Regions from separate parts of the Actinoplanes lobatus genome, predicted to be linked through region 3. Evidence: riboswitches for the same ligand, from Rfam matches in the RefSeq annotation. Region 3 holds a riboswitch; each other region holds the start of a gene.
The links. Region 3 has a riboswitch for ZMP and ZTP ahead of BJ964_RS12535 (glycine hydroxymethyltransferase). Riboswitches for the same ligand answer to the same signal wherever they lie in the genome.
Positions count from the first base shown of each region.

Region 1: another riboswitch for ZMP and ZTP. It lies ahead of BJ964_RS27255 (benzoate/H(+) symporter BenE family transporter); the one in region 3 lies ahead of BJ964_RS12535 (glycine hydroxymethyltransferase).
Region 2: another riboswitch for ZMP and ZTP. It lies ahead of BJ964_RS03480 (bifunctional 5,10-methylenetetrahydrofolate dehydrogenase/5,10-methenyltetrahydrofolate cyclohydrolase); the one in region 3 lies ahead of BJ964_RS12535 (glycine hydroxymethyltransferase).

Region 1 covers NZ_JACHNC010000001.1:5,955,292-5,958,554, forward strand. The annotation lists gene BJ964_RS27245 (carbohydrate ABC transporter permease) at 1-672, shown strand, start outside; gene BJ964_RS27250 (DUF4037 domain-containing protein) at 665-1,666, opposite strand; ZMP/ZTP riboswitch at 1,701-1,786, shown strand; gene BJ964_RS27255 (benzoate/H(+) symporter BenE family transporter) at 1,809-3,005, shown strand; gene BJ964_RS27260 (hypothetical protein) at 3,032-3,263, opposite strand, start outside.
Region 2 covers NZ_JACHNC010000001.1:795,637-798,899, forward strand. The annotation lists gene dxs (1-deoxy-D-xylulose-5-phosphate synthase) at 1-1,216, opposite strand, end outside; ZMP/ZTP riboswitch at 1,359-1,441, shown strand; gene BJ964_RS03480 (bifunctional 5,10-methylenetetrahydrofolate dehydrogenase/5,10-methenyltetrahydrofolate cyclohydrolase) at 1,455-2,315, shown strand; gene BJ964_RS03485 (class I SAM-dependent RNA methyltransferase) at 2,629-3,263, opposite strand, start outside.
Region 3 covers NZ_JACHNC010000001.1:2,713,521-2,716,783, forward strand. The annotation lists rRNA gene BJ964_RS12520 (23S ribosomal RNA) at 1-205, shown strand, start outside; rRNA gene rrf (5S ribosomal RNA) at 307-423, shown strand; gene BJ964_RS12530 (hypothetical protein) at 583-945, shown strand; ZMP/ZTP riboswitch at 1,121-1,211, shown strand; gene BJ964_RS12535 (glycine hydroxymethyltransferase) at 1,232-2,656, shown strand; gene BJ964_RS12540 (discoidin domain-containing protein) at 2,945-3,263, shown strand, end outside.

The DNA of each region.
Region 1 (3,263 bases), 3.2 Mb from region 3:
CACCTGCTCGACAACCTGCGGCAGGTGTGGACCGACGCGGACATCCCGGCCGCCCTGCTCGGCAGCCTGCTGATCGTCGCGCCGACCGTGGCGATCGTGCTGCTGCTCGGCTCGATGGCGGCATGGGTGCTGGCCCGCCGCGGATCCCGGCTCACCGCGGTGCTCTACGCCCTCGGCATCAGCGGCATCATCCTGCCTCCGGCGGTCGTCACGGTGGTCCTGCTGCTGCGCCAGCTCGGCCTCGCCGGCACCGCGGTCGGGATGATCGGCGTGTACGTCGGGATCTACCTGTCCACGGTCATCTTCTTCGTGACGGGCTTCGTGCGTACCATCCCGGAATCCCTCGAGGAGGCCGCGCGCATCGACGGCGCCGGACCGTTCGCGGTTTTCCGTCGTGTCGTGCTGCCACTGCTGCGCCCGGTTCTCGCCACCGCCACCATCCTGATCTGCCTGTACGTGTGGAACGACGTCTTCTACGCCTTCTTCGTCATCGGCGGCCGGATCGACACCCTGCCGCTGAACCTGTTCCAGGTGGCCAGCGCCGGGCTCTACCTCAACAACTGGCACCTGATCTTCGCGTACGTGATCCTGATGAGCCTTCCGCTGATCGGCGTCTTCGCCGTCGCCCAGCGCCGCATCATCTCCGGCATCACCTCGGGAGCCGTCAAATGACCGTGCCCACGGCCCGCGCCCGCTCCGCGTGACCGAGCAGATCGGTGTTGTCGGCGAACTGGTCGACCGCCCCGATCAGCGGCCGGACCGCGTCCCCGGCCAGCGCCTGCGCGAACCGGCCGCCGCCGATCACCCGGAACGGGCGGTCGAAGAAGAACCGCACCTTCGGGTCGACCGGGTCGGTCAGCCCGAGATCGTTGTGCATGCGGGCGACCGTCTCGTACGCGACGACCAGGTGATGCTCGCGGGCGTGCCAGTTGGCGGCGGTCAGGCCCGCGGTGAGCGCCGTCCGCAGCCCGTCCACCCCGGGCAGCCGGGCGAACGCGGTGCCCAGCCACTTGCTGTACGGCGGATACCGGCGATTCATCAGCAGGACCAGGCGCATCAGGTCACGGGCCAGCCGGGCCGCCACCACCGCCGAACCCAGCTCGTCGCCGACCTCACCGCAGCGGCCGACGAAGGACTCCTCCTGGCTGATCCGCTGCCACTGGCAGGCCAGCACGTAGCGCCACACGTCGTCGGGATACCAGGCCAGCGACTCGCGGACCCGGTGCAGACGGTCGAGGCCGTCGTGGTGCACCACACCCGCGGTGACCTCGGCCAGCGCCTGCGCCGGGGTGGCCAGCCAGTCCCGGTCGGTGATCCCGTCCCGCGGGTCGAACCCGAGCCGCCCGGTCAGCCAGGCGCCCAGTTCGGCGACCACCACACCACGGCCCGGCAGCACGGTGGTGGCGTGCCCGGCGACCCTGTCCGGCAGGTCCGCGTCCAGCCGGGCACGGATGGCGTCACCGTGCGCGGCCAGGTCCGCCGCGCTCAGGAACAGTTGCAGGCGTGGCCCCCAGTCGTGGTCGGTGGAGCGCTCGGTGTCGAAGCCGAGGACCTCCGAGCCGGGCCCGATCAGGGCGGCGGTGTGGGCGACGTTCGGCAGCAGTGGGCGTATCGACTGGTAGAAGCGGCGGGACAGTTCCACACCGGACACAAACGCAGGGGACATGTCAGGCATGGTGCCACCGGCGTCGCGTAGTCTGCCGGTGGGCCGTGACTGGCGCTGAGGTGGGACACCACCGGGAAGCGGCCTGCCGACACGGCTGTGCCGCGCGCCTGGGCGATCCGTCCCACCCACGCGGAGTCAAACCTTGTCCGACCAGCGCAGAATCCTCGACTACGCCCCGCCGTCCGCGGTCAACGCGGGACTGCTCGCCGTACTGATCGGCTTCACCAGCTCGGCGGCGATCGTGTTCAGCGCCGCCCGCGCGGCCGGCGCCGACGACGCGGAACTCGCCTCCTGGATGCTGGCGCTCGCCGTCGGCATGGGCGTCACCTGCATCGGCCTGTCGCTGCGATTCCGGGCGCCGGTCGTCACCGCCTGGTCCACGCCGGGCGCCGCGCTGCTGGTCACCGGCCTCGAAGGCGCCACCATGCGGGAGGCGATCGGCGCGTTCGTGGTGTCCGCCGCGCTGATCACGCTGACCGGCGTGACCGGCTGGTTCGGCCGGATGATGGACCGGGTGCCGACGTCGCTGACGTCCGCGCTGCTCGCCGGTGTCCTGATCCAGTTCGGCATCGGCCTGTTCGCCTCCGCCAACCAGGACCTCCCGCTGATCGCCGCGATGTTCGGCACCTACCTGGTGGCCCGGCGGTTCCTTCCCCGGTACGCGGTGCTCACCGCGCTGGCCGCCGGGATCGCGGTGGCCGCGGCGACCGGCTCGTTCCGGCCGGGCGAGGTGCGTTTCGGCTGGGCGTCGCCGGTGTTCACGATGCCGTCGTTCACCTGGCAGGCCATCATCGGGGTGGCGCTGCCGCTGTTCGTGGTCACCATGGCGTCGCAGAACCTGCCGGGCGTCGCCGTGCTGCGCAACGACGGCTACCAGGTGCCGGTGTCGCCGCTGATCACCTGGACCGGGGCGGTGAACCTGGTGCTCGCCCCGTTCGGCGCGTTCGGCCTCAACCTGGCCGCGATCACGGCGGCGATCTGCACCGGCCCGCACGCGCATCCCGACCCCAAGCGCCGGTATCTCGCCTCGGTGTGGGCCGGCGTGTTCTACCTCTGCGTGGCCGCGCTCGGGGCGACCATCACCTCACTGCTGGCCGCGCTGCCCGCGGTGCTCGTGCTCGGGATCGCCGGGATCGGCCTGCTCGGGACGATCGGCAGCTCCCTGACCACCGGCCTGCGCGACGACCGGTGGCGCGAGGCCGCCGTGGTGACGCTTCTGGCCACCGCCTCCGGCATCGAACTGCTCGGCGTCGGGTCGGCGTTCTGGGGACTCATCGCCGGCCTGCTCACCGCGGCGGCCACCGGAGCGTTTCGCCGCGAGGCGAAGGTAGCGGTCTGAGCCGGGTACGGGTGGTGCCGGACGGCCTACTCGTTGCTGGGGCTCACGATGCCGCGGCTGGCGAACGAGCGGGCGACCTGGTCGAAAATCGTCACGGCGAGTTCGGGTTGCCCGGCCGCCTCCGCCACGCCCAGCCCGACCTGGCCGTCGTAGCCCGCCAGCCCGGTGTGGCGCTCGACGACCAGGCCCAGCCGGTAGATCAGGGCGACGATGCGCTCGGCGTCCTGGCCGGAATACCAGTAGGGGACCGCGATCCCG
Region 2 (3,263 bases), 1.9 Mb from region 3:
CGAAGGCCCGGTTCAGGAACGTCGCGTAGACCGCCACCACCGGGTGCAGCCCGCCCATCGCCAGGCCGGCCGCGGAGGTCGCCGCGTGCTGCTCGGCGATGCCCACGTCGTACGTCCGCTCCGGGTACTTCTTCGCCAGCGCCGCGATGCCGGTCGGCTCGGCCATCGCCGCGGTGATGCCCACGATGTCCGGGCGCTCGTCGGCGATCCGGACCAGTTCCTCGGAGAACACCTTGGTCCACTTGAGCGTCGGCGCGGCCAGCAGCTTGCCGGTCTCCACGTCGAACGCGCTGCCCGGGCCGTGCAGGCAGTCCGCCTCGTCCTGCTCGGCGGGGAGGTAGCCGTAGCCCTTCTTCGTGACCGCGTGCACGATGACCGGGGCGTTGAAGCCCTTGGCCCGGCGCAGCGCCGACTCCATGGCCTGCTGGTCATGGCCGTCGACCGGGCCGATGTACTTCAGGCCCAGGTCCTCGAACATCGGCTGCGGGCTGATCGCGTCCTTGATGCCCTTCTTGACCGCGTGCAGCACCTCGAAGACCGGCTTGCCCACCACCGGGGTCTGGCCCAGCGCGTCCTTGACCAGGTCGAGCACCTTCTCGTAGCCCGGGTTGAGGCGCAGCGTGGACAGGTGGTCGGCGAGACCGCCGATGGTCGGCGCGTAGGAGCGGCCGTTGTCGTTGACCACGATCACCAGGCGGTTGCGGGTGGCCGCGATGTTGTTCAGCGCCTCCCAGCACATGCCGCCGGTCAGCGCGCCGTCACCGACGACCGCCACCACGTGCCGGTCCTCGCCACGCAGGGTGAACGCCTTGGCCAGGCCGTCCGCGTACGACAGGGCGGTGGAGGCGTGCGAATTCTCGATCAGGTCGTGCTCGCTCTCCGCCTGGCTCGGGTAGCCGGTCAGGCCACCGCGCTGGCGGAGCAGGTCGAAGCCGTCCTGCCGGCCGGTCACGATCTTGTGAACATACGCCTGATGGCCGGTGTCGAAGAGGATCTTGTCGCGCGGGGAGTCGAAGACGCGGTGCATCGCCAGGGTCATCTCGACCACGCCCAGGTTCGGACCCAGATGACCGCCGGTGCGCGAGACCTTGGCCACCAGGAAGTCACGAATCTCGGCCGCGAGCAGGGTCAACTGCTCAGCGGTCAGTCGCTTGAGATCACCGGGTTCGGTGATGCTGCTCAGCAGGCCGGCCGGGGTCGAGGGGGAGTCACTCATGAGGGCAGAGTCTATCGGTGCCCCGCCGCGCCGCGACTTGAGCGAACGGACCGTCACCAATCCTCCACACAATTGGGACCTCCCCCGACCGGCGCGAATCGAACCCCCGGCTGGTTCTCCGGCACGACCTTCGGGCATTCTGGGAGCACACAGCGACTGGCGGCACGGGGATGGTCGAACCATCGGGGAGCTCGTCACGAGGAGTCGACCGCCTGGGCTCCCCGCACGAGGAGTCCACATGTCCACCGCACGTCTTCTGCCCGGCGCCCCGGTCGCCGAATCGGTCCTCGACGACGTCCGCGAACGTGTCGCACGTCTCCAGGAGCGCGGCATCCAGCCCAGCCTCGCCACCATCCTGGTCGGTGACGACGACGCCAGCGCCGGCTACATCCGGATCAAGCAGAAGCAGGCCGCCGAACTCGGCTTCTCCTCCCCGCACCAGCACCTGAGCGGTGACGTCACCCAGGCCGACCTGCTCAAGGTGATCGCCGACTTCAACGACGACAAGAACGTGCACGGCGTCCTCATCCAGTACCCGATCCCGGCCCACCTGGACTACGACGCGGCCCTGCAGACCCTCGACCCCGACAAGGACGTCGACGGCATGCACCCGCTCAACATGGGCCGGCTCGCCGTCGGCCTGCCCGGCCCGCTCCCCTGCACCCCGGCCGGCATCGAGGCGCTGCTCGCCTTCCACGGCATCGAGATCTCCGGCCGCGAGGTGGTCATCCTGGGCCGCGGCGCCACCCTGGGCCGCCCGCTCGCCATGCTGCTGGCGCAGAAACGCCCGACCGCCAACGCCGCCGTCACCGTGGTGCACACCGGCGTCAAGGACTGGCCCCGCTACACCCAGCGGGCCGACGTCCTGATCGCCGCGGCCGGCGTCCCCGGCATCGTCAAGCCCGAACACGTCAAGCCGGGCGCGGTCGTCATCGGCGCCGGCGTCCGCTACGAGGGCCGCCGCCTCCTCCCGGACGTCGAGGAGTCCTGCGCCGAGGTGGCCGGCGCCATCACCCCCCGTGTCGGCGGCGTCGGCCCGACCACCGTCGCGATGCTCTTCCGCAACGCGGTAACGGCCGCCGAACGAGCAAACCCCTAAAGCCCTTCATCGGTACGGGGTGGGCCGCACCCGCCAAATCCACCCCGTCCCGCCGGCTCCACGCGATCCAGCTGCCGGGGCACGCCTTTGCCGCGCCCGCCGGGCTGAGCCTGATTGCTCCGCTTCGCTCCGCGGCAAAACGCTGGGCCTAATTGCTCCGCTTCGCTCCGCGGCAAAACGCCTTGTAACCGGTGTCGAGGCAGGCGATTTCCCGCCACAGCACACCCCGCTGCGTCGGCAAATCGCTTGCCTCGACACCGGCGGCGTTTTGCGTGAGTGTGGGTGCTTTCGTGGTGGTGTGGTGTGGTGTGGGTCAGGCGGGGGTCAGGTGGGCCACGCACTCGACGTGCTGGGTCATCGGGAAGCAGTCGAAGGCACGGACTTCCTTGACGTGCCAGCCCTCGGCACGGAACGTCTTCAGGTCACGGGCCAGGGCGGCCGGGTCGCAGGCCACGTAGGCGACGGCCCGCGGACGGGCCGCCGCGACGGCCCGGACCACCCGGGCGCCGGCGCCGGCCCGGGGCGGGTCGAGGACGACCAGGTCGACCGGGCCGGCGACGCGGCGCCGGGACAGCGCCACCTCCACGCGGGCCTCGACGATGTCCAGGTGGGGCAGGTCGGCCAGGTTGGCGCGGGCGGCGGCCACCCCGGCCGGGGACGACTCGACGACGGTCACCCGGGCCCCGGTCCGCCCGGCGATCGCGGCGGCGAACAGGCCGGCGCCCCCGTACAGATCCCAGGTGGTCTCGCCGGCGGCCGGCCGCAGCATCTCCAGGACCGCCGTGACCAGGGTGTCCGCGGCCTGCGGGTGAACCTGCCAGAAGCCCTGCGGCGGGATCCGCCAGGCCCGTCCGGCCGCCTGCTCGGTGACCTCGGCCGGTCCGGAGAGCCGGATCAGCGAGCCGCCCTCCGGCGCCTCCCCGAGGTCGTCGCCGTGGGCCGGGCCGG
Region 3 (3,263 bases):
TTCCGCCAGGAGCATGGCTGGTTGGCTACGTTCGGAAGGGATAACCGCTGAAAGCATCTAAGCGGGAAGCCTGCTTCGAGATGAGGTATCCCACCACCTTTGAGTGGGTAAGGCTCCCAGCTAGACTACTGGGTTGATAGGCCGGAGATGTAAGCACGGTAACGTGTTGAGTTGACCGGTACTAATAGGCCGAGGGCTTAACCACCCTAAATTTTATGCTTAGCGTCCACTGTGTGATTCACAGCAAACGAACAACCACCCCGGGAGAAGTCTTGGGTTGCTGGTTTGTTCCACGCTGATGGCTGTTTCGGTGGTCATAGCGGAGGGGAAACGCCCGGTTACATTCCGAACCCGGTAGCTAAGCCCTCCAGCGCCGATGGTACTGCACTCGGGAGGGTGTGGGAGAGTAGGACGCCGCCGGACTCAACGTGATAGAAAGGCCCACCCCATGCGGGGTGGGCCTTTCTTTTTGCCCTGATCCGGAACCCGTTATCGTTCCGTTACCGAACTTCGCGAACCAAGACCGCCGGCCCGGCATCGCACCTTATGAATACGGGAGCTACGGGATTCGGGGAGAGCGCGATGCGACGGACGCTGGCGGTACTGACGGGGATCGTGGGACTGGCCCTGCTGGCCGGGTGCGGTCCTGCTGTCCAGGCCTCGGAGGGCGTTCGGCCGCCGGCCGCGGTGGTCTCCTCGTCGGAGAAGCCGGAGACGAAGCCGCAGGAGAAGGCCGCCGTGACGGTGCCGGCGGCGAAGACCGAGAAGTTCACCGGCGACGGGCTCGCTGAGGAGGCCGCGGCCGCTGAGACGGGTGTCACGACGCCGCTCCGGAGTGGGCCGGAGGCTGCCGGGTCTACCGGGAACGGCGGCCGTGCCGCAGTGCCGGCGGACCGGGATCCCGATGTCTCGATCATTGGGGACGGCGGGCACATCTACTGGTAAGGCCGTCGAGCAGGCGGAACAGCCACCTTCGGAACGGTCGCTGCCGCCGGGGATCTTGTCGTCACGGGGGCGATCAGGAGATCCGGCGGCAGCGGCGTAGCCGGGGGCGGTCCATCTGCTTCTGTCAGTGCTCCGGGCGTACCGGAAAAGGGGGGTTGGAAAGCCGGTATGCTGGCGGGCAGGCCGTGACTGGCGCGTTCGGATGGTTGACCATCGGGGAGCGGCCTCGTCGAGATGACGACTTGCCGTGCGCCTGGGCCTCTTCGCTTCGTGATAGGGAGGTCCCATGCCTGAGTTGAACGCCGAATCCACCGCCTTCCGCGCCGCCCTCGAGGTGGTCCGGTCCGTGGAGCCGCGGATCGCCGACGCGATCGCGCAGGAGCTGACCGACCAGCGTGAGTCGCTGAAGCTGATCGCGAGTGAGAACTACGCTTCCCCGGCTGTCCTGCTCGCCATGGGTAACTGGCTTTCCGACAAGTATGCGGAGGGCACGATCGGCCGTCGTTTCTACGCCGGCTGCCAGAACGTCGACGCCGTCGAGTCGATCGCCGTCGAGCACGCCAAGGCTCTGTTCGGTGCGCCGTACGCCTACGTTCAGCCGCACTCCGGCATCGACGCGAACCTGGTCGCCTACTGGGCGATCCTGGCCGACCGGGTCGAGGTGCCGTACCTGAAGAAGTTCGAGAAGCGGCAGATCAACGACCTGACCGACGCCGAGTGGGCCGAGCTGCGGCAGGCGTTCGGCAACCAGCGGCTGCTCGGCATGTCGCTGGACGCCGGTGGCCACCTCACCCACGGGTTCCGGCCGAACATCTCCGGCAAGATGTTCGACCAGCGCAGCTACGGCGTCGACATGGCGACCGGCCAGATCGACTACGCGGCGCTGCGGGAGACGGCCCGGGAGTTCAAGCCCGCGGTGATCGTCGGCGGCTACTCGGCGTACCCCCGGAAGGTCAACTTCGCGACGCTGCGCGAGATCGCCGACGAGGTGGGCGCCACCTTCATGGTGGACATGGCACACTTCGCCGGTCTGGTCGCGGGTGGCGTGTTCACCGGTGACTTCAACCCGATCCCGCACGCGCACATCGTCACCACCACCACGCACAAGAGCCTGCGCGGCCCGCGTGGTGGCGCGGTGTTCTGCCAGCCGGAGCTGTCCGCCCAGGTGGACCGCGGCTGCCCGATGGTGCTGGGTGGCCCGCTGCCGCACGTGATGGCGGCGAAGGCGATCGCGTTCGCGGAGGCCCGCCGGCCGGAGTTCTCGACGTACGCGCAGCAGATCGTCACCAACAGCCAGGCGCTCGCCGAGGGTCTGCTGAAGCGGGGCGTGCGGCTGGTCTCCGGCGGCACCGACAACCACCTGGTGCTGATCGACGTGCACCCGTTCGGCATCACCGGCCGCCAGGCCGAGCAGGCGCTGCTGGACAGCGGCATCGTCACCAACCGCAACGCGATCCCGCAGGACCCGAACGGCGCCTGGTACACGTCGGGCATCCGGATCGGCACGCCGGCGCTGACGAGCCGCGGCCTGGGCGTCGCGGAGATGGACCAGATCGCCGAGCTGATCCACAACGTGCTGTCGGCGACCACGCCGGCCGAGGGGTCGAAGGCGAAGTTCAACCTGGACCCGGCCCTGGCCGACCGGATCAGCAAGCAGGCCACCGAGCTGCTGGCGCCGTTCCCGCTCTACCCGTCGGTCGACCTCGGCTGATCTTCTTCTCTTCGGAGCCCTTCACCCCGCCGGGTGGAGGGCTCCGTCGTCTTTGTGTCCTTCTTCCTCAATGTGAGTTGTTACGAACGTTAGCGGAACCGGTTCCGGAATCTCTGTTATTGACGGTCCCGAATCGCCCCAGCCAGCGAGAACATGTTTTGAGCTGGGAAAACCCGCGCCGGTTCCGGAACCGCGCCGAAGTCTGGATTGTGAACCGGGGAACTCTTAGCGTCAGGAGTCGGGTGAGCGCTCTCCCATGATCATTCTTCTTCCGTCCTAGGAGATGCCATGTCCGTTCCCAGACGCTCGCCCTGGCGGCGCGGCGCCGCCGGTGGCCTGGTGGCCGTGCTGGTCGCCGGGCTGACCGCGATCACCGGCAGCAGCGCGGCCGCCGCCGAGGTCCTGCTCTCGCAAGGAAAGCCGGCCACCGCCTCGTCCACCGAAGCGCCCGGCGCCTACCTCGCCACCGAGGCGGTCGACGGCAACACCGGCACCCGCTGGTCGTCGGCCTTCGCCGATCCCCAGTGGCTCCAGGTCGACCTGGGCACCTCCCAGGCGATCACCCGGGTCGAACTGAACTGGGAGACCGCGGCCGCCAAGGCGTACC